Regions from separate parts of the Halanaerobium sp. DL-01 genome, predicted to be linked through region 1. Evidence: riboswitches for the same ligand, from Rfam matches in the RefSeq annotation. Region 1 holds a riboswitch; each other region holds the start of a gene.
The links. Region 1 has a riboswitch for molybdenum cofactor ahead of DER71_RS03815 (substrate-binding domain-containing protein). Riboswitches for the same ligand answer to the same signal wherever they lie in the genome.
Positions count from the first base shown of each region.

Region 2: linked by a shared signal. The riboswitch ahead of DER71_RS05480 (4Fe-4S dicluster domain-containing protein) and the one ahead of DER71_RS03815 (substrate-binding domain-containing protein) in region 1 are both predicted to bind molybdenum cofactor.
Region 3: linked by a shared signal. The riboswitch ahead of DER71_RS11410 (aldehyde ferredoxin oxidoreductase family protein) and the one ahead of DER71_RS03815 (substrate-binding domain-containing protein) in region 1 are both predicted to bind molybdenum cofactor.

Region 1 covers NZ_QPJN01000007.1:7,505-20,334, forward strand. Annotated here, with positions in the region: gene DER71_RS03805 (ABC transporter ATP-binding protein) at 1-670, opposite strand, end outside; gene DER71_RS03810 (ABC transporter permease) at 657-1,361, opposite strand; gene DER71_RS03815 (substrate-binding domain-containing protein) at 1,426-2,253, opposite strand; molybdenum cofactor riboswitch at 2,383-2,513, opposite strand; gene DER71_RS12365 (hypothetical protein) at 2,615-2,737, opposite strand; gene tsaA (tRNA (N6-threonylcarbamoyladenosine(37)-N6)-methyltransferase TrmO) at 3,006-4,091, opposite strand; gene nikR (nickel-responsive transcriptional regulator NikR) at 4,112-4,534, opposite strand; partial or broken gene larC (nickel pincer cofactor biosynthesis protein LarC) at 4,815-6,148, opposite strand; gene larB (nickel pincer cofactor biosynthesis protein LarB) at 6,150-6,923, opposite strand; gene larE (ATP-dependent sacrificial sulfur transferase LarE) at 6,916-7,725, opposite strand; gene DER71_RS03850 (YgiQ family radical SAM protein) at 7,892-9,748, opposite strand; gene DER71_RS03855 (Na+/H+ antiporter NhaC family protein) at 9,972-11,627, opposite strand; gene DER71_RS03860 (bifunctional UDP-sugar hydrolase/5'-nucleotidase) at 11,810-12,830, opposite strand, start outside.
Region 2 covers NZ_QPJN01000011.1:18,383-31,212, forward strand. Annotated here, with positions in the region: gene DER71_RS05460 (cytidylate kinase family protein) at 1-354, opposite strand, end outside; gene DER71_RS05465 (trehalose-6-phosphate synthase) at 523-1,941, shown strand; gene otsB (trehalose-phosphatase) at 1,934-2,725, shown strand; gene DER71_RS05475 (M20 family metallopeptidase) at 2,722-3,909, opposite strand; molybdenum cofactor riboswitch at 4,272-4,384, shown strand; gene DER71_RS05480 (4Fe-4S dicluster domain-containing protein) at 4,400-4,876, shown strand; partial or broken gene DER71_RS12485 (aldehyde ferredoxin oxidoreductase family protein) at 4,877-6,749, shown strand; gene DER71_RS05490 (NAD(P)/FAD-dependent oxidoreductase) at 6,767-8,056, shown strand; gene DER71_RS05495 (MgtC/SapB family protein) at 8,241-8,897, shown strand; gene DER71_RS05500 (histidinol-phosphatase HisJ family protein) at 8,957-9,763, opposite strand; gene hisZ (ATP phosphoribosyltransferase regulatory subunit) at 10,042-11,307, shown strand; gene hisG (ATP phosphoribosyltransferase) at 11,307-11,948, shown strand; gene hisD (histidinol dehydrogenase) at 11,941-12,830, shown strand, end outside.
Region 3 covers NZ_QPJN01000054.1:375-5,917, forward strand. Annotated here, with positions in the region: gene DER71_RS11400 (HesA/MoeB/ThiF family protein) at 272-940, opposite strand; gene DER71_RS11405 (MoaD family protein) at 941-1,222, opposite strand; gene DER71_RS11410 (aldehyde ferredoxin oxidoreductase family protein) at 1,223-3,028, opposite strand; molybdenum cofactor riboswitch at 3,039-3,158, opposite strand; gene DER71_RS11415 (radical SAM protein) at 3,273-4,574, opposite strand; gene DER71_RS11420 (hypothetical protein) at 4,726-5,382, opposite strand; gene DER71_RS12005 (hypothetical protein) at 5,384-5,521, opposite strand; gene DER71_RS11425 (hypothetical protein) at 5,530-5,543, opposite strand, start outside.

The sequences.
Region 1 (12,830 bases):
TAATCGGGCCGCTGTACTGTACAGATCCTTTTTTGAGTACAGTTATTTTTTCAGCCAGACTTCTTATCTGGTTTTTGTCATGTGTCACCATAACCACAGTCATTTCCTCTGTTACAAGTTCTGCAAAATGTGAATTAAAAAATTCTATACTTTCTTCATCAAGGTTGGTAGTTGGTTCATCAACAAAGACAATTTCCGGTTCAGTTATTAATGCTCTCGCTATAGATACTTTTTGCTTTTCTCCTCCTGAAAGGGTTGCAGCTGACTGTTCAAGCAGATTTTCTATTTCAAGTCTTTTAGCTATTTCTTCCGTTTTTTTGAGATATTGATTTTTATTTAGACCACGCAGTCTGAGGGGAAGGCTTATATTATAAATTACACTACCTCGGTAAAAATATGGATTCTGCCAGATTACAGAAAATCTTCTTCTGAGCTTAACTTTATCAGTTTTAGGACCAATAGTCTGATTTTTATATATCAGATCACCACTAAAATCATCATCTACAAGAGATAATATATTTAATAATGTTGTCTTTCCACTTCCATTATGCCCGATAATAAAATTAAACTGACCCTCATAAACATTAAACTCCCGCAGATTCAGTATATTTTTCCCTTTTATATTTTTTTTTATATTTAAAGCCTTTAAAATAATTTTATCGCTGCTCATATTCTTTCCCCTCCTGCAGAGAATATACACCAATATTGATTATAAAAGCAAGAAGAAGCAGTATCAGCCCCAGGGCAAGCCCAAATCCAAAACGACCTTTATTTGTTTCAAGAGCCATTGCAGTAGTAATTGTTCTGGTAACTCCTTTAATATTTCCACCCAGCATCATAGAAATTCCGACCTCACCTAATACACGGCCAAAACCTGTAATAACAGCCCCCATAATTCCATATCGGGCTTCCAGTAATAAAAGTTTAAACTGCTGAATTTTTGTTGCTCCAAGAGAAAGAGCTGTTTTGTAGAGCTTTTCATCAAGTGAATAAATAGCATTTCTTATTAAAGCAGTTATCAGTGGGACAATTAAAATTATCTGACCAATAATGATACCTCTAAAAGAAAATAGCATCTCATATTCTCCCAGAATTCCTCTTCTAGAAATAAGGGAATACACAAATATTCCCACAACCACAGTCGGCAGGCCCAGAAGAGTATTTAATATTATATTTACTATTTTTTTACGTCCAAAATTAGTCCTGCCGATAAATATACCGGCAGGAATTCCTATAATAGAGGCAAAGAAAGTTGATGTAATAGAAAGACGCAGTGATGTTGAAACCACATTAAAAAGTTCTCTATCAAATCCAATGATTAAATACCATGCTTCCTGAAATGCTTCTATTATATAGTTCATCTTTCTTCACCTCTATCTATAATAACATAATACTACTATATTATTTATTTTGGAGAAAATATCTTTAGTTAAAATTTTCCGGTGTTATTGCAGATGGATTAAACAATCTTTCACCATATTTAGTATAATTATAAATCATCTGCTGACCTTCCTGAGAAGTTATATATCCTACTAAGGCCATTGCTTTCTGATAATTAACATGTGTATGGTAGGCTGGATTTACAGGAATTATTCCATATGGGTTAAACAGCAGCGGATCCCCACTTACAAGTAGTTCAAGATCTATATCTCCACTGTAAGCTAAAAATGTACCTCGATCGGCCAGAATATATCCTTCTTTTTCATTGGCTACATTGATGCTTGCCCCCATACCCTGTCCTGTTTCCATATACCAGCTGCCAGATGGTTTAACTGATGCTTTTTCCCAGAGGCTTAACTCTTTTTTGTGTGTTCCTGAGTCATCACCACGAGAAATAAAATTACTTTCCGAATTAGCAATTTTTTCAAGTGCTGCTACAGCTGATTCCATACCCTTAACTCCTGCAGGATCATCTGCTGGACCTAAAATAACAAAATCATTATACATAACATCTCTTCTGTTAACACCATAACCAGCTTCTACAAAAGCATCTTCTGCTGCTCTTGCATGTACAAGTATAATATCTGCATCTCCATTTTCTGCAAGACTAATGGCTCTACCTGTACCAACTGCAATAACATCTACTCTAACATCAAATTTTTCTTCAAATGTAGGCAGTATTTCATCGAGAAGTCCGGAATTTTCTGTGCTTGTTGTTGTTGCCAGAATTAATCTGTCCTGAGCCAGCGCCATACCACTAAACACCAGAGTAATCATTAAAATAATTAGAAAAATTGATAATTTTTTGTTCATAAGAAACCCCCCTTTATATTCTGAATATTGTTAAAAATATAAATAATCTTAACAATAAAAAAAACAATAAAAAAACCTTCCGTATAAATAATTTACCGGAAGGTAAAAGGTGGGTCTACACCATTAAATTCAAACAAAATCATCACTCCTTTCCAATCCGGGAGGTCAGAATGTTTCCCTACTGACCCTATCGGTATTTTCTCCATAGATATATATTCTATACATCCTTAGGAACAAAATACTCGGAGTTATATAATTTTTATCTCATAATTATTTTACCTAATTTTTTATTTAATGTCAAATAAAAACCGGAGCCTTACAGCTCCGGTAAATAAAACATCATTTTACAATTGATTCTTTTTTAATAACCACCATTCATGTAATAATCAACTAAAGCTTTGCTTTTAAGTTTATCATATCCTCTGGCGTCAATTTCTTTTGTCTTAACATCATTTTGAAGTTGCTTATACTTAAAGATTGTCATTTTAAATGCCCCTCCCTTTAATTTTGGATTTTGGTAAGGGAACATTCTCGCTACACGTCTACTTTGTTCCTTTTTAGTAAACAAAACGACCACATAAACAAACTAAGTTTCTCTCTCTGTTGGTTCAATTATATTATACTATATGAGTCTTAATTTAACAAGAAAATATATTATAGAGTTTTCAGAAAATTATTTTTAGAGCTGCAAAAAAAAGATTTTGTCATAAATAAATTTTTTACATTAGCAGTTTAACTGAATAAATTTTATCCTATTCGATTTTTCTGACAATTCCACTTCCGTCAACTTGGAAATATTCTGTTCCTGCACATGATCTGCACAAAATTCTACCACCATTTTTCACTGATTTGGAAGCCATAATTTTTTCTCCACATTTTTCACAAAATTGATCTTCAAAAATGGGTGCATATTCTGGAATATCTATTTCTATATTCTGATAAATGTTAAAAACATTTTCTGCTTCTTTTTCTATAATCTCAAAAGCTATAGTTTTCCATACCTCTTTGAGCCTTTCTGCTTCAGTATCTGTACCATCTCTGCGGGTAATTACCTTATTGAAAAGTTCTTTTGCCTCTGGATAATTATCCTTTATAAAATCTTTCTCATCTTTTAAAATATATCTGATATTACCTCCATTTCTTTTTGCAAATGTAACAGCAGTTTTACCCAGATCCCTATATATAAGCCCATTGTTTCCAAAAGTTGAACCACTGATATACTGGATTCCATCACTAAAACAGCTGTTGGTCTCAACCACTGCCAGCATTTTTTCCATACCATCATTTGTTACATCTAATTTACGCACTCCATCAACAGCTGCCACAACTCCTAAAGCAAGATAGGGGCAGAAATGTCCATGAAGTTCTCCTGCCTTAAGCAGCAGCTCATTCATATTTTTATATTTAATCATCTTATCAATTTCATAGCGTGGGTTTTCTTTCTGCATTGACAGTGCCGGGGTATCCATAAATGGTGTATAGGGCTTAATATCTATTACAGGTGTCATATCTATTGCATCAAGTCCATAAACATGAATTTTATTGTCCTCTATTTTTAATATTTCTACTGTAGTCATTCCTATTGAATTGGGGCGGCGCGGACTCCGAGACGCAAAAACACCCCGTTTGGGCCCCATTCTTCTTCTGCTTACCAGATCAAAACCTTCTGACTTATGGAGGTAAAATAAAACCTGAATATAATCATATTCATCCAGCTTATCAAGCCCCTGTTGATACTCCTCTTTTACTTCAATTATACTTCTTGCTTTTTTCATTTTATCAGGTCCAACCGGTTTTTTATATTTGCTTTTTACATATCCTATCTCTATTAATTCCAATAATATCACTCTCTCTATTATTATTCTCTATCCTCCAAAGCCTTTATGTTGACAACAGTCAATTCCCCATGTTTAACTCCCTTGAGTGCAATAAGTCTTCTTGTAACCTCATTCAGCTTTTTCATCTTACCTTCAACAACAATTACTTCCAGACAGTAATCATAATTTAAATGAATATGAAGATTGCTCTTAAACATACAGTGATAATCATGCTGCAGCTGATTCATTTTATCGGTTAAAGCGAATTTATGGTGGTCATAAATAAGTGTTAAAGTTCCCACTACGATTGATTCATCTGTCTTATTTTCTTCTTCTATTATTTTTTCTCTAATCAGATCTCTTATTGCTTCAGACCTGTTATTATATACTCCTTCATTAATTTTATCAAAATGCTCAAGAAGTTCCTCATCTATTGAAACGCCAAAACGCTTTAAACTGGACACAAAAACACCTCCTCCTTTATATAGTAGCACGAAAATGCAATTCGTGCTACTATATAATACTATTCTGTATTTAATTAAAAAAACCTTTTAAAAAAGAAAAAAGTGCCTGTTAGATGAAAAAACCAGGCACTCAGCACTTATTTTGTTTTTATATGCTTTGATGTGTCCACAAAAAGGGTATTTGCGGAACATTAGGCATTTTTCGTTAATCAATCTTAATGAGTTAGAGACGCAAATATCCTTTTTGTGGGAGAACCATGCTTTTTATTTGTTAAAACCATTATTCAGCTTCTCTTTTAATCAAATCATAAACATCTTTAAGTGGAATATCATTTTCTTGTGCCAGCTTTCTGCAGTCTTCATATTCTGGAGCAGATTTAATTTTCTCCCCATCCAGATAAGCAGATTTAATTTTTACTTTTCCGAGAGAAGAATCAAATATAAACTGTTCTCTCTTCAGAGAGCTTCTTTCAACAAAATATCTCCTTATACCTAAAGTTGTTGTTTCATTAAAGATAATTTTTTCCAGTTTTTCTCGTTTTTCTTCTGTACAGAGAACACTAAGTTTCTGGGCAGGACGATTTTTCTTCATATATATATTTGTTAAATAAACATCCAGAGCTCCGGCGGTAAACAATTCTGGAAATAAATAAGAATAAATCTCCCCACTCATATCGTCAATATTTGTTTCTAGAATCAGCAGTTTTTCACTTTTTTTTTAGATTTTTCAGCCAGATAAAGCCTCAGCATATTTGTTATTTCCAGATCTTTTTTTCCTGCACCATAGGCAATTTTCTTAATCTTGACCTCAGGCAGAGGGCAGAACTCTTCTGCCAGAGTTTTTATAATAGCAGCACCGGTTGGAGTTACAAGTTCACTTTTAATACCAGACGCATATACAGGTACATCCTTAAGAATTTCTATAGTTGCCGGAGCCGGTACTGGTATATTCCCATGGGCCACATTTACAAAACCAGAACCAATTGGAACTGCTGAAGAATAAATATAGTCAGCATCAAGCATATCTATCAGTATTGCAGTACCTACAATATCTACAATAGAATCAACTGCTCCGACTTCATGAAAGTGAACTTCATTTAAAGGCTTACTGTGCACTTTTGCCTCTGCTTCGGCTACATAGCTAAAAATCTTTTTGCTCAATTCTTTTATGTTTTCATTTAACTCACTTTCATCGATCAGTTTCTCTATATCACCGAGATTGCGGTGATGATGTTCTCCACTGCCCGGATGATGATGGCCTTTATCTTCTTTATGAACATGATTGTGATTTTTTTTATCATAATTATGGCTGTGCTGGTCATCATTGTGATTATGGTCATGATAGTGTTCGTGATCATGATGACTGTGCTCATGATCACGACTATCTTCATAAATATGGTCAGGATGTGCTGTGTTGTTCAAAAGCACTTTAAAATCAGTTCCTGTAATTCCATTTTTCTGTGTTTTCTTTATCTCTATTTTATAACCGGATAAATTAAGTTTTTTAAGCTTATTTAAAAATTCCTCCTGATCCAGACCTAAATCCAGCAGTGCAGCAATTGTCATATCACCACTAATTCCTGAACTGCATTCAAAATATAGTATTTTTTCCATTTTACCTTCCCTCTTTTCCTGCATTTTCTATCTGCATATTAATTGTAGCCGCCAGATAGGCAGCTCCAAATCCATTATCAATATTTACAACCCCAACACCACTTGCACAGCTGTTGAGCATAGTAAGCAGAGCCGAAACACCACCAAAATTGGTCCCATAACCAACACTTGTAGGTACAGCTATTACCGGTTTATCCACCAGACCTCCAACAACACTGGCAAGTGCCCCTTCCATTCCAGCAACTGTTATAATCACACTGGCTTCATTAAGCTTATCCATATTTAATAAAAGACGGTGGATTCCAGCCACTCCAACATCATAAAGTCTTTCCACACTGTTGCCGAGCACTTCTGCTGTAATTGCTGCTTCTTCAGCAACTGCTAAATCTGATGTGCCACCTGTAACTACAATAATTTTATTCTCTGTTTTTTTCAATTCTCTTTTCTTAATAAATATAATTTTTGCTCTTTCATAATATTCTGCTTCCGGCTCAATATCTTTTATTCGGTTGTAGACTTCTCGGTTTGCCCTTGTTGCAAGAATATTATTTCTTTTTTTCATCATTTCCTTAATAATACCTTCTACCTCATCAAGTGATTTGTTCTCACAGTAAATAACTTCCGGAAATCCATTGCGAAGACTTCTGTGATTATCAATTTTGGCATAACCCAGATCCTTGAAGGGAAGATCTTTAAGTTCATCCATTGCAGCATCAATTTCTATTTCTCCACTTTTTACCTTTGTTAAAACAGATTTTATATCTTCTTTATTCATCAGTACCTCCTTTAAGCATCCGATTCATACTGCCCGATCTATATCCAGCTAAATCAAATGTGACATATTCAAATCCCAGTTTCTTAAAATATGCCTCAACAGCATCTATTAGTTCTATATCCATAAATTTCTCTCTTTCATCAGCACCAACTTCAATTCTGGCCAGATTATTATGATCTCTCACTCTAAGCTGTTCAAAACCCCTTTCCATAAGAAATCCTTCTGCCGCTTCTATTTTATTCAATTTTTCTTTGGAAATTTTGTCTCCATAGATAATTCGGGTGGCCAGACAGGAAAGTGAAGGTTTATCCCAGGTAGGAAGTCCCAGGCTGTATGACAATTCTCTAATTTCTTTTTTACTGAGATCTACCTCTAATAGTGGACTCCTAATTTTAAGTTCTTTTAAAGCTTTCAACCCGGGTCTATAATCACCTATATCATCAGTATTGGAGCCTTCAACAATAATTCTTCCCCCGGCAAATTTTTTAATCTCTCCAAATATTTTTTTCTTACAGTAATAACATCTTTCCGGCGAGTTTTCCACAGCCTCCCCCAGTTCCTCCAGCTTTAACTCAATTTCTTTATGATTTAATGATAGTTTTTCTACAAGTTCTTCAAGCTCCTCGATTTCCTTTTGGGGAACAAATGGTGTTTTTACTGTAAGTGCAGTAAAATCAGCACCTGCATCCTGAGCTGCTGCTGCAAGAAATGTACTGTCCACACCACCCGAAAAAGCAACTACAAAATTGCCCAGTTCACTCAGTATATTTTTTAGTTTTTCGTATTTTTTTTCAGTCTTCATAGATACACACTCCTGTATTTAAATTTTTTTTATATCTTTTTTGTATTAATTTATATACTTAAATTAGCACATAAAGTACTGCAGCTTATTTCCCATCCCCAGTCTGTTTTAAAAAATTATACCTTTTTGTGGGAGAACCATACCTTATTTAAAAAATAAAAATATTTTAAGAACTGGAGCTGGGTTTTATAAGAGCTTTTTTATCATAGCCGATCAAATCTTCCCTGCCGGCTCTTTTTAACGCCTTTTTTACAGTCTGATAATTGCTTTTTTTATGATACTGCAGCAGTGCTCTCTGCATTTTTTTCTCTTTTTGACTTTTTGCCACATATATTTTTTCCATTGTTCTTGGATCATAACCACTATAATACATAGCAGTTGACATAGTACCAGGTGTAGGATAAAAGTCCTGAACCTGTTCTGGATGATGATTAATATCCCGCAGATATTCTGCCAGACTGACAGCATCTTCAAGTCTGCTGCCTGGATGACTTGATATAAAATAGGGAATAATATACTGTTCTTTATCGATTTCATCATTTATCTCATAAAATCTTTTTCTAAATTTTTCGAATACATCTATTTTTGGTTTACCCATTCTGTAGAGCACTTCTTCTGAAACATGTTCTGGAGCTACTTTCAGCTGACCGCTTACATGATGTCTGCACATTTCTCTAAAAAATTCCTCATTATTATCTTCCAGCAGATAATCAAATCTAATCCCTGATCTTATAAATACTTTTTTTACACCTTTAAGATTCCTCAGCTCCTTTAAAAGCTCCAAATATTCAGCATGATCAACCTCCAGTTTACTGCAGGGTTTAGGAAACAGACATTCTTTTCCTTTACACATACCTCGCGAAAGTTGATCTGTACAGGAAGGCTGTCTGAAGTTAGCAGTAGGTCCACCTACATCATGTATATACCCCTTAAAATCCGGCATATTAATAAGTTTTTGAGCTTCTTCTACCAGTGAATCTCTGCTGCGTGAGGTTATCATCTTTCCCTGATGAAATGCAAGTGCACAAAATGAACATGATCCAAAACAACCACGTGAACTAATAAGACTAAATTTCACTTCTTTTATGGCAGGAACACCACCCAGATCCTCATATACAGGGTGATAATCTCTCTGATATGGCAGTGAATAAATGTGATCCAGCTCTTCCCTGTTTAAGGGGTCTACCGGTGGATTCTGCACAAGAAATTTATCTTTATGCTGCTGGACAAGAACTTCTCCTCTAATAGGATCCTGTTCTTCATATTGAAGTTTAAATGAATAAGCATATTTCTTTTTATCTGTTCTTACCTCATCATAAGTCGGAAGCAGCTTATAATTATAAAGATTATCCAAACTGTCAGCAATAAACACAGTTCCAGGAATATGAGTTATATATTTAATATCAAGTCCTGAAGCCATATTTTCGGCAATTTCCAGAATCTGATGTTCTCCCATTCCATAAACAAGCAGATCTGCACGTGTATCAAACAGTATTGATCTCCGCACTTTGTTATCCCAGTAATCATAATAGGCAAATCTGCGCAGACTGGCTTCAATACCTCCTAATATGACAGGTATACTTCCATACACTTCTCTAATTTTATTTGTATATACTATTGTAGCTCTATCTGGACGCAAATTACTTTTTCCACCTGGTGAATAATTATCATACCTGCGCCTATTGCGACCTACAGTGTAATGATTAACCATGGAATCCATATTCCCTGCAGTCACTAAAAAAGCATATTTAGGTTTCCCCAGTTTTTTAAAATCCGATGTATCTCTCCAGTCTGGCTGGGCAATAATCCCGACTCTAAAACCTGCATCTTCCAGTACTCTGGCAATTATTGCAGTTCCAAAAGATGGATGATCTACATAAGCATCTCCACTTACAATAATATAATCAAGCTTTTCCCAGCCCCGTTTTTCCATATCATCCCGACATATCACCATAAACTGATCTCGAGAATTATCAACTTTCTGCTCACTATTTTTATTAGAATTCTGTTTTGAACTTTCCATTTAATTTATCAGTAACTCCTTTTTTTGTTCTGTTTACAATTCCATATTTGTTTCTTTAAATTTATTAATCTATTCATTATTATAGCAGAAAAACCTCACTAAATCGAATCTAAGCACAAATCATTATTTTCACAACCTTTAAAATCGAAAAAACCCCTATCACTTCAGCAGAAATCACTCTCTGCTGAAGTTTACAGGGGTTAAAGCAGTACAAAAGCTTTATCTAAGATGCTAGATTGGCAAAGAGAAAAATACTTGCCATATAAAAAAGATAAAAAGCAGAAGCCGCTACTGCTATTTTGTTAAAGGTCTTTATTTTGCTGCCTTCTGTATTTCCTGCCTCAATTTCTTCTACTGTAGGCATTACTTCCGGAAGACCTTTTCTACCTGCATCATATTTATTAAACAGAACTGACATAACAATTGTCAGCCCAAAAGCAGTAATAAGTAAAATAACTACAGAATCTATTCCCAGAGCATATAAGATTAATGTCATCACTGTAGCTCCAGCTGCTGTTAATGCATAAGGAATCTGTGAACTTACATGATCAATATGATCAGACCCAGCAAAAATTGATGACATTACTGTCGTATCAGAAATAGGTGAAACATGATCTCCAAAAATAGCTCCGCCAAATAAAATACCCATTAAAACAGGTACAATACTGAATCCAACCAGCTCATAACCTGTAGAAACAGCAATTGGAGTTAGAATTGCCATCGTACCCCAGGAAGTACCTGTGGTAAAGGAAATAAACATAGCAGCCAGAAAAATAATTATCGGCAGTGCTCTACCCGGCAGACCCATATTCATCAGAATATTTACTACATATTCTGCTGTACCAACCTGATCAGTTGCATGACCAATTGTCCAGGCTAAAATAATAATCGCAGCAGCAATAATCATTGTTTTAAATCCATCAATAATTGCATCACTGGCTTCACTTAAGGACATCGTTTTATAAGCCAGAGCTCCGACAAGAGCAAAAAAGACAAAGGCAAAGGAACCATAAAGCAGTGCCAGTGCTATATCAGTCTCCTGAAAAGCCTGAGCAATACTAACTCCGGCCTGATAGCCGTCACCAAGCCACCACATAGAAAAAACACTTACAGCAAGCAGAGAGAATATAGGCAAAAAGAAATTGATCAGCTTCGGATTTTTACTGCTCTGTTCACCTACATCAGTACTTATATCTGACAGTGCCTCTGCTCCATCCCTCATTAACTTACCTTCCTTACGAGATCTCCATTCTGCATCAAGCATCGGACCATAATACCGCTGACTTATTGTTATAAAACCAACTGTAAAAAATGCCAGCAGGCAGTAAAAATTCCATGGAATAGAGCGCAAAAATACTGCATATGGAGTAACTCCAATCTGTTCTGCAGTGATTCCTGCTGCAGCAAATCCAGCAGCAATCATCGAAACCTGATAACCAATCCAGTTTGAAACCGGGCCAAAGGTTGTCACCGGAGCTGTTGTGGAGTCTAATATATAGGAATGTGCTTCTCTGGATGTTTTATTTTTGATACTCACATCCCGGGTTGCATTTCCAGTTACAATTGTACTGGTATAAGAGTCGATAAAGATAAACATCCCAATCATCCAGGTTAAAATCTGTGAATCCCTTGAAGTTCTAACGGCACTGCCCATCCAATTTTCCAGGGCCAGCACACTTCCCGATTTGTAAATTAAGGCAGCTCCAGCTCCCATCAACATAATCAAAATTAAAAATTTAGCATTCCAGGGATCATTAACAGTATTAACGATCCAGCGCAGAGATAATGAAGTCGCAGAAATTGGATTCCAGCGACTAATAATTAATGCAGCAGACCAGACACCTGCAAATAATGATATAAGAACTTCTCTTGTGTACATGGCAAGCAAAATAGCCAGTATCGGCGGTATAATAGATAAAAATCCAACAGTTTCTCCAGTAATTTTAATTACCTCCTTTTAGTAATTTAACTAATTAAATTATAAATTAATTTTATCCAATTTTTTTGATATTGTAAAGTATACCCCTTACAAAAGAAGTTTCCTCAAATTCTTTTTAGAATTTACTCGACTGTTATTCTGCCTTCCAGTTTAGGTGCTACCGGTGATCTATTTTCTAAATACTCCATAACTACTTCTTCCAGTCCACCGGCTTCTTTTACTATTGGAGCATCAGTAAACATAGTATATCCATCTCCACCTGCAGCCATAAAGTCATTTGTAGCAATAACGTAATCTCTGGCTGGGTCCAGCTTTTCACCTTTAACCCATACTTCCTGAATTCTTTCTCCAGGATTTTTATCAGGTTCAAAGGTAAACTTTATTCCAGAGACCTGTGGAAAAAGACCTTCTTCAGCAGGGTATTTGGAAACACCATGTTCTAAAGCAGCCCTCAGATCAGAACCTTTAACTCTAATCGCCATTGCTGTATTTCCAAAAGGAAGAACTGTAATCACCTCTCCTTTTGTTATTTCTCCTTTATTAATTGAAGCTCTGATACCACCTCCATTTGTAACAGCAGCATCTGCATCAAGTTTAATTTTTATTGCATCAGCAATCATATTACCGAGATTGCTCTCTCCAGTACGCACAACTGCTCGGTCACCCTCAAGTTCTATCAGAGCAGCACCTACAACCTGAGAAGTAATCTTCTCATTGGCTGCATTCATACTATCAACGACCATTGAGATTATTTTATCGGGTTTAACATCTTCTGCCATCTCTTTACTTATCAGAGATGCTTTTTTGGATTTTAGATTACCATTCTCAACCACCAGATCAATCACACCCAGATATTTATCATATTCACCTGCCATTGTAATCAATGTGTCATTAACCATCATACCTTTTTCCAGTGTGTGGTGGCTGTGTCCATCAACTATTACATCTATCCCATCAACCTGTTGTGCTACCATTTTACTTGTATAATTACTTTCCTCACTTAATCCCAAATGAAAAAGGCCAATAATTACATCAGTTTTTCCTTCCAATTCTTCAACCATATCTCTAGCTGATTTAACCGGATCTGCAAATACAAGTCCTTCTATATTTTTAGGATGAGTTTTATAAGCTGTTTCTGGAGTT
Region 2 (12,830 bases), on a different contig from region 1:
AGAAGCTGCTATCTTGATATGGATACCACCAGGGTGATGGCGGAATATTACCTGAGACCCCAACCCTACAATTAATAAATTCTGTGTTTCAGCCAGCTCTATTAATTTTTTTTCTATGTAATCAGCAAAAGTCTGATTATTATCGGATTTATTATCTATTGCTTTGGTGTAAAATTTGGAACTCTGCTGAAGCATATGCAGCTGATGTTCATCAGCAACCTGGGGGAGCCAGTTTTTTAAAATAAAATCACGATTAATAAGTTTTAGCCCCAGCCGATTTGCAAGTTCTTCTGCTATTTCGTCACCACCACTTGCTGTCTGTCTGGAAATAGTTATAATTTGCAAGATATTCATCCTTTCTTAAATCTTTCTTTCTTAAATCTTTATTTAACTTTATTATAACACAGCAGAAAAATTTTAACTACAATTTGTTAGAAAATTAAGGAAATTAAGATTATGCTTTTGACACCTGTCATATTAGCTGTTAATATTAATAATAAGGAGATGAGGGGGTTGTTAAAAATGGGAGCAGATCTTTCTGAAAGCAGACTAGTACTTGTTTCCAATGGAGAACCTTATAAACATGAATTTATAGATGATAGAATAGAAAAAGTGAAGTTAGCTGGTGGGTTAACTACCGGTTTAGATCCACTTATGCAGGAAGAAGGCGGCCTCTGGATTGCCTGGGGAAGAGGAGATGCTGATTTTGAAGTGGTAGATGGAGATAATAAGGTAAAGGTACCTGATGAAAATGGATATACTCTTAAGAGAATTAGATTGAGTTCTGATGAGCAGGATGGGTTTTATTATGGCTTTTCCAATGAAGTTATGTGGCCTATCTGTCACACGTTTATCAGCAAAGCTAATTTTAAAGAATATTACTGGAACAGCTATAAGACAGTTAATAGAAAATATGCAGACAGTATTATTGAAGAAATTAAAGAAAATGATCTGGTCTGGATACATGATTATCACCTTGCTCTTGTGCCGGGGATGATTAAAGAAAGAGCTGATCAAACTAAAATTTCTGTTTTCTGGCATATTCCCTGGCCTGCCTGGGAAGCATTTAGAACCATTCCCTGGAGAAAAGAAATTTTAGAGAATTTGCTGCAGTCGGATTTTATTGCTTTTCACACAGAATTATTTTTATATAATTTTATCAGCTGTGCAGATCAGATCGGAGCAGAAGTTAACTATCGGAAACAGGAAATAAAGTACAAAGGTAGAAAAACTAAGATAAGCAGTATACCATTGGGAATAGATTATGATAAATTTTCTAAATTAATTGATAACAAAAATTATTATAAAGAAGCAGAAAAAATAAAAAAGAGATATAATATAGAAAAATTGATTTTTGGAGTTGACCGCCTTGATTATACCAAAGGCATCTGGCAGAGGCTTAAAGGGATCGATAAATTTTTTGAAAAATATCCTGAATATAGAGGTAGAGTGACAGTTCTTCAGCGTGTTTCCCCAAGCAGAAATAAAGTGGCTGAATATGAGAAGATGAGGGAAAAAATAAATAAAAAGATTGCTGAAATCAATGGGAAATATCAAAAAGATAACTGGGTACCGGTTAAATATTTTTATGGTTCCTTACCACAGGAAAAGCTCCTCCCCTATTATAAAGCAGCAGATGCAGCACTGATTACTCCTCTGATAGATGGGATGAATTTAGTGGCAAAAGAATATCTTGCTGTCCAGGAAGATGGGGTACTGATACTGTCAGAATTTGCCGGTGCGGCAGAGTACCTTGATAATGCGCTGATTGTAAATCCATATAACCAGGAAGAAATAGCAGATTCCATTTATAGTGCTCTAACAATGCCGAAAAAAGAAAGGAAAGAGCGTCTAAAGATTGAAAAAGAAAAGCTGAAAAAATATGATATTAACTGGTGGAGAGATTCTTTTTTAAAGCAGTGGGCTGAAGTATATGAATAAAAAATACCTTCTGCAGGAGAGAAGTCTAAAAGAAGTAAAAAATAAAATTGAAGCAGCAGAAAATATTTTTCTTTTTCTCGATTATGATGGTACTCTGGCTCCTTTTTCTGATAAACCGGAGCAGGCAGATGCTTTTCCGGGAATTAAAGCGGTATTAAAAAGGCTGCTTTGCAGGTCAGATCTATATATATGCTTGATTTCCGGGAGAGCACTAAATGATCTGGAGTCTATGCTGAAATTAAAGGGTTTAAATTATGCAGGAAGCCATGGACTGGAAATTGATCTCAATTTTGCAGAAAAGGTTATTTATCCCATTTATAAAAAAGATGAATTTAGATCTGTATTTGAAGAATTATTATCAGATATTGAATTAAAAATAAATGATGATATAAAAATTGAGGATAAGGGTTTTGCAGCTGCTTTTCACTGTAATAATGATCTGGAGAAAGTATCTGTCCAAAAAACTTTGGAAACTAAAATTAAAAAATTATCTTTAGATAATCTGGAAGTTATTTCCGGACGTCAGGTTGTAGAAATTAGGCCTGCTGGTTGGAATAAGGGAAAAGCAGTAAATTATATAGCTGACAGATTTAAAAAACAGTATAATCTTAATAGTGGGTATAATATTTATCTTGGTGATGATAGGACTGATGAAGATGCGTTTGCTGTAATTGAAAAAGGATTGAGTATTTACGTAAAAAATAGTGGTGATTTACACACATCTGCTGAATATTATCTAAATAATCCAGAAGAAGTATATTTATTTTTGCGAAACCTGCTTTAATTAGAGCAGGTTTTTTTAAATTCTTTTTTTATTTTTTCTAATTTTTGCCTGTCACTATAAATTTTAAGTCCTGTTAATGCCAGAGCTTTTATTCCATTTATCAAAACAGTATGACCTTCTTTAGTAGTGGTTTTTTCTGCGAGTTCTCTTGTATGTCCTGTAAGTTCACTGCCCAGATTAATATATGGGTGAATAACAGGGATAACATGACTCACATTTCCCATATCTGATGATCCGTAGTGGTGTGCTGCTGGTTCTATTTTATTGGTTCCGATTTCTTTCATACTCTGCTCAAAAATATCTGCCAGCATCCGATTTGGTCTGAGATCATCATTGGGATTTTCGTATTCCTTCCATTCGACTTTACATCCTGTCATTAAAGCTGCTCCTTCAGCAGTATTTTCCGCTTTTTTGATAATTTCCTGCAGGTATTTTTTATCTCTGGCCCTGAAGTAGAATTGAGCTTCGGCTTCATCGGGTACAATATTGGCAGCTTCTCCACCATTTGTAATAATACCATGTATCCGAGCATCATCCCGCAAATGTTCTCGCAGTGCATTAATGCCATTAAAAAACTGTATTACTCCATCCAGTGCATTTATGCCCTTCTCTGGAGCTCCAGCAGCATGAGCAGTTTGACCATGAAAATTAAACTGAATTGCTTTTATTGCCAGTGTTGTAGAATAGACCTGATTAATATTGGAAGGATGGAGAAGCATTGCACAGTCTATATTATCAAAAACACCTGTTTCTGTCATCTGTACTTTAGCTCCACCTGTTTCTTCAGCCGGACAGCCGATAACTACAATTTTACCTCCTTTTATGTTCAGTTTACTTAAAGCAATTCCGGCAGCTGTACTCATTGCTGCAATCATATTGTGTCCACAGCCATGTCCTATATTCGGCAGTGCATCATATTCACAGAGAAAAGCAATAGTCGGTCCATCTCCATTAAAATTATAGCTGGCCCTGAAAGCAGTTTCGATACCTGAGAGATTTTTTTCTATGCTAAAATTGTGGTCAGCAAGAATTTCTGTTAGTAGAGAGGCAGCTTTGTATTCTCTGTAACCTAATTCAGGATTTTCAGCAATATAATCATTGATGTAAAAGGCTTCTTCTTTTAAATTTTCTATTTCAGAAAAAAGAGATTCCCGAAGTTTTTTTAAATCCGAATTGCTATTCATAGTTTATTCACCCTTAATTTTAATTTTTTTACAAATCAGTATTTTTCAGCCACATTTTACAGCAGAATTATATATATGTAGTTGATTTATATAAATTTTATCTGATATCATGTTTAAAATCCAGTTAATCTGATAATTTTTTTAAAAATTAAAGAGATAATATGATTCAATCGGTGCTATTTAGATTTCATAACATTTATTAAAGAACTGAAAATTTTACAAATTGTATGAAAATTAGTTAATTTTAAAAGGTATTTTTAAATTTTTATAGAAATATATTTGTAGAAAAATATTTATAAACACAAAAAACATAAAAAGGCAAATATTATAATTTTTTAAATATCAATTTAAATATTAAGCTGTTTACAATCTTCTTCCGACCTGTCTCCACCTATATTTAGGCGGCTCAGGCGTCAGGGTTATAGGAGTAATTCTATGGCCTGCCATTGTGCAAAGGAGGATATAAAATATAAAGGGAGGGGATTTACAGTTGAAAAAAATTGTTATCGAACCTGAAAAATGTACTGGATGTCGTGACTGTGAACTGGTGTGCTCAATGACAAAAGAAGGAGAATTTAATCCGATGCGGGCACTTATCAAAGCAGTTTATTTTCCGGAGGAGATGGTGACCGTTCCTCTTACCTGTTTACAGTGTGAGGACCCACTCTGTATGGATGTCTGTCCTGCCAGCGCTATTGGCAGAAATGAGGCAGGGGCAGTAGTAATCAATGAAGACAGATGTATTGGCTGCCATATGTGTGTAAGTGTCTGTCCGGTAGGGGCAATAAAAGATGTTCCCGGCAGGGGTGTAGTAACAAAGTGTGATTTATGTAAGGGTGAACCTGCCTGTGTTGACATCTGTTCTGCTGGTGCACTGAGCTATGAAGAAACAGATGAATTTGACACAGCAAGAAGCAGGAGTGCTGCTGAAGAAATCAGAAAAGTTTTAAAAGGGGGGCAGCTATAAATGAAAGGCTATACAGGAAAATTTTTGCGAATTGACCTTACTCATGGAAATGTAAAAGAAGAAAAATTAAATCCAAAATTAGCAAAGAATTATATAGGAGCAAGAGGTCTTGCGGTAAAATACTTTTATGATGAAGTAGCTGCTGATATAGACCCGCTTAGTCCGGAAAATAAACTCTTTTTAGCAACCGGTCCACTAACAGGAACAATGGCTAATGCTGGAGGAAGATTGGATGTCGTAACAAAAGGACCTCTAACAGGTGGGATTACTGGATCAAATACTGGCGGTTACTGGGGCGCAGAGCTAAAATATGCAGGTTATGATATGCTTGTATTTGAAGGTAAAGCTGATAAACCTGTCTATGTCTGGATTGATAATGGAGAAGTGGAAATACGTGATGCATCACACCTCTGGGGTAAAAACACATATGAAACAGATACTAAGTTAAGAGTTGCGATAATATAATTTTAATATTTCTTCTGGATAAGGTAAAAACACATATGAAACAGATACTAAGTTAAGAGAGGAAACACATAAAGAAGCCCGTGTTCTGAATATTGGCCCGGCTGGAGAAAATCAGGTGTTATTTTCTAATATAATGAATGACCGCGACAGGGCGGCCGGCCGGACCGGTGTTGGTGCTGTTATGGGTTCGAAAAATCTTAAAGCTGTTGTTGTGAGAGGTAAAAAAGGCATACAGGTAGATAATAAAGAAAAGTTTATGGAAACAGCTTTTGAGGTCAAGAAAAAAATAAATGAACAGGGTTTAACAGGTGAAGGACTTGCTGCTTTAGGAACTGCCAGTCTTGTAAATGTAATCAATGAGAACGGGAATTTACCGACAAGAAATTTCCGGGAAAGTATGTTCGAAAATGCAGATAAAGTCAGTGGAGAAACCCTTGCTGAAAATCTCTTGATTAAAAATAAAGCCTGTTTTGGGTGTGCAATCGCATGTGGTCGAGTAACAGAAGTACCATCTGGAAAGTATAAAGGTAAAGGAGAAGGTCCTGAATACGAAACTCTATGGGCATTTGGACCTGACTGTGGTATAGATAATCTGGAAGCTATAACAAAGGCCAGTTATTTATGTAATGATTTAGGTATTGATACAATTACAATGGGAACAACTATTGCCTGTGCTATGGACATGCAGGAAGATGGGATTCTCAGCAGAGAAGAAACCGGCCTTGATTTAGAATTTGGAAATGAGGATGTAATTATTGAAGCAACAAAACTGACTGCTGAAAAGAAAGGATTTGGCGAAAAATTAGCCAGAGGTTCATATCGCCTGGCTGAAGAATATGGAGTTCCAGAATATTCTATGACCAGTAAAAAACAGGAGTACCCTGCCTATGATCCAAGAGGAAGCCAGGGAATGGGGCTTGAATATGCTACTTCCAATAGAGGTGGCTGTCATGTCAGAGGGTATATGACTTCTCCTGAAGTTCTCGGCCTTCCACAGAAGCTGGATCCTGAGACAACTGAGGATAAAGCTTTCTGGACAAAAACATTTCAGGATCTAACTGCAGCAGTAGATTCTGCCGGCTTATGTCTATTTAATACATTTGCCATTGGTGGAGATGAAGTATACAGACTGCTGAATTATGCTACAGGTTTTGATTATACAGAAGAGGAACTCATGAAAGCTGGAGAAAGAATCTGGAATCTGGAGCGCCTCTTCAATTATAAAGCAGGTATTACTAAAGAAGATGATACTCTAAATCCACGTCTGCTGAATGTTCCTATTAAATCAGGTCCAAGAGCAGGCAATGTGGTTAAACTTGATGAGATGCTGACAGAGTATTATCAGCTGCGCGGCTGGAATGAAAAGGGTATACCATCAGAAGAGAAAAAAGATGAACTGAAATTATAGCAAAATGGGGGTAAATTATGAAATATGTAATTATAGGCAGCAGTGCCGCCGGACTAAGTGCACTGGAAACTATCCGCAAATATGATACACATTCTAATATTACAATTGTTACAGCAGATAGTGCCCGCCCCCATTCAAGAATTTTAACCAGCTATCTTATTGGTGATCAAATTGCGGAGGAAAATATTTTCCTCCGCTCTCCTGACTATTTTGATGAGATGGGAGTAGAGGTGCTGGACCGCTGTAGAGCAGAAGAAATTAATTCTGATAAAAAGGAATTAATTCTTTCTTCTGGAGAAAAAATAAGTTATGATAAGCTGTTGATAGCAACTGGAAGCAGTCCTAAAATGCCTGATTATAATGGAAAAGAACTTAAGGGTGTTTTTAACCTCCGTGATTATGGTGATGTAATTAAAATAAAGAGTTATCTGAATGATGTTAGGGTAGAACACTGCTTTATCCTTGGTGGTGGTCTGGTTGGTATGAAGGCTACAGAAGCATTTTATAATCTCAATAAAAAGGTAACAATAATTATTCGTTCCCCTCAGGTCCTATCACAGATGCTTGATCCAGAGGCCGCTTTTCTGGTGGAGAAATATCTTAAAAGTAAAGGAATTAACATAATGACAGGTGAGTCTCCAGCAGAAATAATCGGAAATGAACATGTAAAGCAGATAAAACTCCAGAGCGGCAAAACTCTAACAGGAGAACTGGTTCTGGTGGGTAAAGGGGTAAGACCCAATACTGATTTTGTAAATGGCGAAGTTGAACTCAACAAATATGGGGAAATTATTGTTGATCAAAAGATGCAGACAGGCACTGAAAACATTTTTGCTGCCGGTGATGTTGTTTCTGCTCCTGATTTTCTGGAAGACGGAAATTCTGCTTATGCAATCTGGCCCGATGCGATTTGGCAGGGTAAAACAGCAGCCAAAAATATGCTGAATATTGAAAGCAGCTATGAAGGTGGACTTAATTTGAATGCTCTTAAGATAATTGATCTTTTATTTTATGCTGTTGGAAAAGTCCAGCTGAATGATGAAGAAAAAGAAAAATATAATGTTTATGTCAGAAATGAACCTGGAAAGGGTATTTACCGCAAATTAGTATTTTCGGGTCACAGGCTGATAGGAGCAATTACTATTGGTCAGACAGATGATATAGGTGTTCTTTATCTGCTGATTAAAAAGCAGATAGAAATAGAAAATAGAGCAAAACACATATTAAAACATGGTATAAACTATGCTGAACTTATGAAGGAAAAAGTTTTATTAAAAACAGCAAATTTTGAACTGACAATTGTGTAAAATAGATTAAAAATAAATGTAGAGCACAGAGAAGCTCCCTGGTGGGGGTTTCTTTTTTGCTTTTTACATAAATATGGATTTTATCTGCAGTTGAAAAAGAATGCAGGAAACAAATTATTTTTAGAGAAGAAATAAATAATATAGTGAGAAGTGAATAGTGAGAAGTGAGAAGAGAGGTGAAAAAATGGTTTCAGAAAAAAATATAGTAATTAATTTGATAATGGCCTTAATGTTGAGTGGAGTAATTGGATCTGAAAGAGAAAGACATGATCGACCTGCCGGATTGAGAACACATATTTTGGTTGGTGTAGGTGCTACAATTATTATGATGATTTCTTTAAGTATGCATAGAATACATGTGGAAAATGATGCAGGAAGAATAGCTGCTCAGGTAGTTAGTGGAGTTGGTTTTTTAGGTGCTGGAACGATTATAAAAGAGGGGTTTTCTGTTAAAGGTTTAACTACAGCAGCAAGTTTGTGGGCTACAGCGGCAATTGGTCTTGCAATTGGCGGAAATTATTATTTTTTGGCCTTAATGACAACTTTACTTGTAATAATAACCTTATATTTATTAAATAGATTTGAATTCAGCAAAGACGGTAAAAAGGATAAGCTAATTAAATGCAAAGCCAAAAATAGCGATAATCTTCTCTGTAACATAAATAAAATTATTCAGGAAAACAGTGTTATTATCAAAGATATTGATGTAGAAAGAAATTTTGATTCACAGCAGCTTATAGTAAAGTTAAATTTAAAATATAAAGATAATAAAAACATTATTAATACTGCTGATCAGCTGATGCAGCTGGATGATATAATGGAGATTAATATTGGAAAATGAGCATATAGTAAAAAGGATTAAAAAGACTCTTCCTCTGTAAGTTTGAGGCAGAGTCTTTTTCATATTTTATAAAAATCAGGCTTGCCTTCCGTAAAAGTAGTCAGTGTTTCAAAACCAATTTCTTTTAATTTTTCAGCTGTTTCTTCAAATTTATATCCAATCTGTTCAGCATAATGGCTGTCAGAACCAAGAGTTAGTATTTTGCCTCCCAGTTCATAATATAGTTCTAAAATACTCCAGCTAGGCATAGGATTTTGTCCATCTTCAAGATGATAGCCTGAAGTGTTAACCTCAAGCCCTTTACCATTTTTAATAAGTATTTTTAAAATTTCTTCAATCAATTCAGCTGCAGTTTTATTTTCCATCAAATCTGGACTGCTGTTAAAATTTCCATATCTTCTTACTAAATCAAAATGTCCGATAACATTAAAATTATTATAATTTTTTACAACATCTAGAACTGTCTTTAGATATTGTATATAAGCTTCCCACTGCTCATAGCCTCTGAAGAAATCGCCTCTATAAAGGTCAGCTTTTTCTACTGTATGGAATGAACCAATAATAAAATCAAAATCATCAGCAAGATAATTATCACACTCCTCAAAAATGTGGAGCTGTAATCCCATTTCTATTCCTTTTTTAATTTTTAAATTTCCAGCAAATTTGTGCTGGTATTTTTCCAGTTCATTCAGATAGCTTTCTTTATCCAAAATAAATTCAATTGTATCATCCATGTAATCTATATCGAGATGATCTGTAACAGCTATTTCCCTTATTTCTTTACTAACAGCAGTCCTGCAGATAGTATCTAAATCAAGTTTTGAGTCTGCAGAAAATTGAGAATGCAGATGGTAGTCAGCAAGCATAAATTTCCTCCTTATTTAGTGTAGATATTTTTGATTATAAATATCTGACTATTACTATTTATAAATATAATAGCATAATCTATAAATAAATGAAATTAATTTTATAAATTAGTTTTTTGAACTGAGGGTATATGTTTTTCCGGCTGCAGATGAAAAAATAAATAAAAAATAAAATAATTGCTCAAATAACTTGACAGCAGGCAGAATAATAACTATAATAAATACAATACTTTAATACTTTACTATGATAAAGAGATAAAACAAGGGGGATAATATAGATGAGTACATTTGTAGAAGGAGTAAGAGATATTTTGCCGGCAGAATTAAGAAAAAGAAGAACTATATATCAAATAATAAGAGAAGTTTTTGAATCCAGCGGCTACAGAGAGGTAATAACTCCAACTTTGGAATCTCTGGAACTTTATGCTGGGATAGAAGGTCTGGTGGATAAAGATGAGATGTTTAAGGTTGTTGATGATAGAGGTCAGATACTTGTTTTAAGACCTGATCTAACAATGCCTATTGCGAGACTGGCAGCAAGCCGTTTTCAGAACAGTCCTCGCCCCCTAAAATTTTCTTATTTAAGTTCAGCTTTTCAGTCAAAAAATTCACAGAGTTTAAGTTTAAAAGAAAAAACTCAGGCTGGTGTTGAGCTTATCGGTTCAGATAATTTAGAATCTGATTTAGAAATGATTTTGCTCTTGATCAAAACAATGGAAAAAGTCGGTGTGGAGGAACCTCTGGTTGATATTGGTCATGCCGATTTAATCAATGAAATTTTCTCTGATCTAAAAATTAATGAGGAAGCCAAGAAAGAGCTCAGGAAACTTCTGGCGGCTAAAAATAAAATTGGAATAAAAAACTATATTAAAAAAATAGATCTGGCAGATAATACAGCAGAAATTTTACTGAGGCTGCCTTCATTATTTGGTAATCCTCAGCAGGTTATTAAAGAATTAAATAAAATGCCTCTGTCAGCTGAGACAGGTCAGGTTTTGAAAACTCTAGAAAAGTTATTTAATAAGCTGACAGAATTTGATAGTTTAAAGTATATTACTTTTGATCCGATGCTTATATCACGTCACGGTTATTATACCGGATTAATATTTAAAGGTTATGCCAGAGGATACAGCAATCTTCTTGCAAGTGGAGGCCGTTATGATAATTTAACCGAAAAATTTGGAGTTGAAGAAGCCGCCGTTGGTTTTGCACTTGAGATTGAGAATTTGCTTGATTTTTTGAATAGAACAGGAAATTTTAATGAAGATCCTGTACAGAGATTTTTGCTGTCCTATGAAAAAAAAGAAGATTTTAAATTTGCTTATTTGCTGGCTGAAGATTTGAGAGAAGCAGGATTTGCTGCAGAAGTCTACAATGGTGCAGATAAAGAGTATATTGACTTTCAGCAAATAGACTTTGAAATTTATATAAAAGAAAAATGTCTGGAGCTTAAGCAGACTGGTGGAGAAATAGCTGTACTCAAAAGAAATAGAAAAGAAGCACTTGAATATCTAATTTTAAATAAAATTGAGGAGTGGGAATGATGGGAAATCTCTGTATTGCCATGGCCAAAGGAAGGCTGGCTAAAGAAGCAGTCAAACTTTTTCGCCAGGCAGGATATAACATGCCTGATAATATGCTTAAATCACGCAAGTTAATTTTTGAAATAGAAAGTGAAAAATTAGAAATTATACTTGTTAAACCTGCAGATGTACCAATTTATGTTGAATATGGTACTGCTGATCTGGGTATTGTTGGTAAAGATACTCTTCTGGAAGAAAATCGTGATCTTTATGAAGTGCTTGATTTAGAATATGGTGTCTGTGAATTTGCTCTGGCTGGTCTGCCTGACCGCAAAGATACTCTGCTTGAGCGTAAAGTAGCAACTAAATATCCAGATTTTACCCGGCGCTTTTTTCGCAGCCGAGGTGAACCGGTTGAGATAATTAAGCTGAATGGTTCAATTGAACTTGCACCTCTGACAGGTCTTGCTGATACAATTCTGGATATTGTAGAGACTGGTAGAACTTTAAAAGAAAATGGTCTGGTAATTTATGAAAGTATCAGGGATCTATCTGCCCGACTGGTGGTAAATAAGGTGAGTATGAAGACCAGACAAAATGAAATTACAGCTATTATTGAAGCTTTAGATAAAGTTGTTAATGGAGATGATGGAAATGCTTAAAATAAAAAAAATAAAAGAAGGACGCAAAAATGTTGAGAAAATAAAAGAGCTGCTGGAAAACCGTGCTGATGATAATCTGTCTCAATATAGAGAAATAGTGGGAGAAATTATTAAGGATGTTAAAGATAAAGGAGATAAAGCAGTTTTAGAATATACAGCTCGCTTTGATAAAGTAAAATTTACAGCAGAAGATATGGAAATAGATAGAGAAGAAATAGAAGAGGCTTTTAAAGAAGTGGATGCTGATTTTAAAAAAGCACTTAAAAATGCTGCAGCAAATATAGAAGACTTTCATGCTGAACAAAAAGATAGATCCTGGCAAAAGCAAAAAAAGACAGGAATTATTACAGGTCAGATCTGCCGCCCCCTAAAAAGGGCAGGTGTCTATGTGCCGGGAGGTAGAGCAGCCTACCCTTCTTCTGTTTTAATGACAGTTATACCGGCAAAAGTAGCTGGTGTTGAAGAAATTATTATGCTTACTCCACCTGATGAAAACGGACAGGTGAATCCAGTAATTCTAGCAGCAGCAGAAATTGCAGGAGTTGATCGGATTTTTAAAGCTGGTGGTGCTCAGGCGGTTGCAGCGGCAGCATATGGGACTGATACTGTGCCTGGAGTTGATATAATTGTTGGACCGGGTAATATCTATGTTTCAATGGCTAAAGAATTGGTTTTTGGTCAGGTGAAAATTGATATGATAGCCGGTCCCAGTGAAATTTTGATTATGGCAGAAAAAGAGTCTAATCCTGCCTATATTGCAGCAGATCTGATGAGTCAGGCTGAACATGATCCGCTGGCAGCTGCAATTCTGGTTACGGATTCTCAATCACTGACTGCAGAAGTAGAAGAAGAATTAGAAAAGCAAATTAAAAATATGAGAAA
Region 3 (5,543 bases), on a different contig from region 1:
ATACCATTTTTTAGAATTATTTACAACTTCAAACTTTTGACTTTTCTATCATTTTCATTATAATTAAAATTAGTGGTGATCTATTACTATTTGCTTACATTTTATGGTAACTATCATATTTTATTTGACGTTATCTTCAATCAGCACTGCTGCTGACTAATAATATAATTCGATTTTATTTTTCTTAAGCATTAAATAAAGCCCTCTGTCAAAGCAGGGCTTATAAACATCATTATCTATATTTTAAACTTAATTATTCTTAAAATCAAGATTATAATTGGATTCTGTCAATTTCATTATTAATCATATCAATATGGAGAATTTCATGTTCAAGAGCTTCTTTTCTATCTAAAAGATATTTCAAAGCCTCAATTACTTGAAATGCTGCTGTAATTGTTACAGCTGGTGAAAAAACATCTGGCACATCACCTTTTTGAGCTCCAGCGAAAATATCTTTAAGAGAAGTCTTACTCTCCGGGAGTATAAGCATCAGCTGAGCAAAAAACCCTTCAACACCAGCATGAATCAAAGCTAAATTATTTTTTTTAGCTAAATCTTCTAAGATAAAACGTGTCTCGAAATTATCCAGAGCATCAAAAATTATATCAATATCTGCAGGTAATTTAGTTTCTTCAGTTATCTTTTCCTGTTTAGGAATAATCTCTGTCTCAAGATTAAAACTCTGCAGAAATTCAAGTGAAGCTTCAACTTTATATCTGCCGATATCTTCTCTGCCATAGCAGAGCTGGCGATTTAAATTAGATATTTCAACCTGGTCATAATCATAAAGATAGATCTTATTAATTCCGATTCTCTGCAGTTGAATGGCTTGATTAGTACCAAGTCCACCTGCACCAGCTACCATAACATTTAAATCAGAAATCAGTTCTCTTTCATCTTTAGAAAATAATCCCAGCTGTCTTTTTAGATAATCTTTCATCTAACCACCTGCTGATGGAGGAAATAATGTAATTGTATCTCCATCCCTTATTTTTGAGTCAAGGCCATCAATATGAATAACATTCTCTCCATTAATTAAAATGATGGAGCCGGGAGCAATTTCCCCGGCATCCAATAATTTATGACTAAAATATCCATCATAATCATCGTCCAGCATAGAAATCAAATCTGTGACGGTGATTTCATCATCTATTTGATATTCTTTTCCTGAACTTTTTAAGTTTATTTTAAATAAAGAATAGAACTTAACTTTAATTGACATTTACTTCAATCCCATCTCACTTAATTTTTGATCACTAATATAGCCATCTTCCTGCCAACCGCGCAATTCATAATACTCAGGCAGAATCTCTCTATATTTAGTACTAATACCTCTAAATGTTCCATCTGGTAGAGGGTCATCAAAACGGTCAGGTAATCTATCTTCTGCAGGTGTGATTCCTGCTTCTAGATTAAACTGACGTTCTAAGTTATAGATTCTTTCACCATTTTCTAGTATTTCTTCAGGAGTAAAGTCAAACTCTGTACCTGCATTGACAATTTCAGCATAGTCTTCTAAACCAAGAGCAAATGAAGTAAAGAGACACATTCCGATTGAATCAATAACAGCTGTTAGATCCTGGTATAACTTAACCCATTCCGGCTTACCTTTTAGTTCTTGAGGATCTAATTTTTCTGGTACACCAAGTACTTCAGGAGAAATCATATAACCTCTAACATGACATCCACCACGGTTAGAAGTAACATAGTTTAATCCATGGCCCTGAACTCCACGCGGATCATAAGCAGGTAATTCCTGTTTTTTAACACTCATTGATAACTCTGCATTACCTTTAGCTTCAGCTAATCTATAAGAACCTTCAGCCATCTGATCTCCAAATCCTTCACGAAGAGCCATCTGTCTTGTATAATAAGTTACCGATTCTGAAGAGCCAAATGTCAATTCTGGACCATTTTCAAATTCTTCTTTATCTACATAACCTTTTTCATATAATTCCATAGCACAGCCAATTGTTACACCTGCAGAAATTGTATCCATACCAAGATCATTACAGAGGAAGTTAGCCTGTACAATAGCATTTAAGTCACTTACACCACATTGAGCACCAAAAGCCCAGCCTGTTTCATATTCAGGACCTTCACCCTGTTGACCATTAGGCAGTTTAGTATCTCTACCACAGCGGATAGGACAGCCATAACATCCTTTGTTACCCTGCAGGTAACCTTTTTCAACTAAGGCTTCTCCAGATACTTCATCAACTTTATCAAATGTAGCATACTGGAAGTTATTTCTAGGATAAGCACCATGTGAGTTAATAATATTGTCAAGAACTTTTGTACCTAGAGCAGGAAGGCCTTCTCCAGTTACTCCATGCTCTTTCAATGTTTTAGTTTGTTTTCTTACAACTTTCATCATTTCATCTTTAAAGTACTCAACCTGCTTTTCTTCAGCTTTAACAACAACAGCTTTCAAATTTTTAGAACCCATTACTGCACCTACACCCGTTCTACCAGCAGCACGGTCTTTTTCATTCATTATAGAAGCAAACTTAACGAGGTTTTCTCCAGCAGGCCCAATACAGCTAACCCTTGCTTTTTCATCGCCAAATTCTTCTATCAATACATCTGTTGTTTCATAAACTCCTTTACCCCATAGATGAGAAGCATCTTTAAGTTCAGCCTTATCTCCTTTTAAAGAAAGGTAAACCGGCTTTTCTGCTTTACCTTCAAAAATTATAATATCATTTCCGCTAAATCTTAATTCTGCACCAAAAAATCCACCAGAGTTACTGCTTGCAATTGTACCTGTCAGAGGTCCTTTTGTAATAACCATATAACGGCCGCCTGTTGAAGCAGCTGTTCCTGTTAATAATCCTGCTGCATAGATTAATTTGTTTTCAGGACTAAAAGCATCGATAGTAGGATCTATTTCATCATAAAGAATTTTTGATCCAAGTCCACGACCACCTAAAAAATTCTTAACTTTCTCTCCAGCAATTTTCTCTCTTTTGATCTCCTCATTTGTAAGATCAACTCTTAAAACATTGTACTCATAAATTTTACCCATTGATGTTATACCTCCTTAGATTTACTCTTCTTTCCAAGCACGGGAGGCTGATTCATTTCTTTATCAACCCAGCGGTTAAAATGCCGTGGAAAAATTCTTTAGGCAAAATAACTCGAAGGTATATTATACTTATTAAATATCAAAAGCCAAAATCCTTCTTAATTTTTAGAAAAATTTATATTTTTGTGAATATTTTATTTATTAAAACCTAAACTTATATTGAATATAAATTTAAGTTATAAATTTAGGGACATTGAATAACTCCTCTGGCCCATAAACAGTCTCCACAGACCGGGAATTCATTTCCATGACAATCTTCTTCGTTTTCCTTTGACATCTCACATCCAGAACATTGAGTACAATCGGAAAAAGGAAATTTCTTTACATCTTTTCTGAATTTTTTAAATTCATCACTATACCAGATTGAATTTAAATCTTCTTCCCCAATATCTCCTAAAACATATTTATTAATATGCTTTTTTCTTTCTCTAATATAAAGGTCATAGCTGTGCATTAAAGCAATACAGGGACTGATTTCTCCGCGCCAGTTAACCGCAATCGACCCATCTTCTACAAATTTACAGTAACCTTGATGTGGATTGAAAGGCACCTGTGTAGTACTAATATTACTTGATTTCCCACCAATAGCAGCAATATCTTTAATAATATCTTCTCTCAAATCAGTAGGAGGTAGATATATTTCAGGTCTGTGATGTGTTCTTTTTTCAGGTTGAGAACGGCTTATCGAAAATGAATAGAGAATTTCATCAGTCATCGACTCTGTATAAGGCAGCAAATTTGTCAAAAAGATAAAAGAAGCTCCGAGATCATAAGCTAATTTACGCAGTTCTTTAAGCTCATCAACATTTGATTTCATAATCACATACTCAATACCAATTTCTGTTTCGAGCTTTTTCTTATCTCTTAAGCTGCGAAATCTTTTAACATTTTCAATAACCCGGGCCAGATCCGCACCAGAGCGAATATCTGCCATTGTGTCAGGTGAAGTTCCATCAACTGAAACAACTATACTATCCAACCCAGCATCTAAGACAGCATTTACTTTCTTTTCATCTAAAAGTAGAGCATTAGTAATCATCTGAGTTTTGACACCCAGTTCTGAGGCTAATGCAATCATCTCAGCAATCTCAGGATGATAAGTTGGCTCACCAATTCCCCAGAATGCAATTTTCTCTAAATGCTTGAACTCTTTTAACTCATCAATAAGTTTTTTATAGACATCAAAATCCATATGACCCATTTCTTCATCCCAGGAGTGCCTTACACATGTCTTACAGTTCAAATTACAGTCACTTGTCGGCTCAATATAGACCTTAGTCAAAAGAGGGTCACTTCTCTCTAAATAAAAACCTTTTGCACCAAGCTTAATTTTAACAGCAGTATCCTCATCAAGACCAAGTTTTTCTTTTACTTTTACAGGTATTTTTAATTTACCATCTTTCAGTTCAACTTCTAAATTTTCCGGAAGTTCTTCACCTGCACCATTAGTTCTCCAAAACTGTGGGTTGTTTACTAAAAAATCCAATCTGGATATCACCTTCCTTAAAATGATAATATATATATCTGCCATAAATACATGATAGATGAATAATAAAATTAAATTATATTTAATTATTTTAATATTTGCTTATTTATACATTATCATTGTTGTCAAGATTTTGCAATTGTTATTTCAATCAAATTTCCCATGATTTTTTGTGGTATACATCATCAAAAAAATGATATTCAAATTTAATTGAATTATTAAAGTGATATTTGAGCAGTTCATAATTATCTTCAGTTAATTCTGCTTCTAGAAGAATAATTAAATCTTCAACCATCTCTCTAAATTCATCTCTTTTAAATACTGCTGCCCAATTTTTATAGATTCCATTTTGATTTGTCTTTAATTTATCAGCATGTTTTTCAGCTATTTTTAAATAAAGCCAGTAACAGGGAATAAGAGCTGCCAATCCTTCAGCAAAAGTATTTTGCGAACTGACAGCAAGCAGATAATTAGAATAAGAAATGTTTGCATAACTTAACTTGAATTTCTCATATTGATCTGCATCAATATTATAAAAATCAAGCAGTTTTTCAAATTCCGCAAACTCAACATTTGCTTCACTATAAATAACTTCGATCAACCGCTGCTTTGCTTTAACATCCTGCTGTTTAGATATTAAGACAGCCATATTTCGCATTGATTGATTTAGGTAATAATAATCCTGTTTTAAATAAAACTTAAAAATATCTTCAGCCAGATCACCTGCAAAAATCTGCTTAACAAATTGATGCTCAATTACTTTCTTCCAATTATCTTTTGTTTCTTCAACAAGACTTTTGAACTGCAATTTATTTAACCCCCTTAATGACCACATAATCCCCTTTTTTATATCCTTCTACTGCTTCTTCAACGAAATCATTTGCATATTTGGGATGCTTGGTTAGTGTCTGAATGAATTTTAGATTCTTAAAACCTACTTCCTCCATAATTTCTATTAGCTCTTCTGCT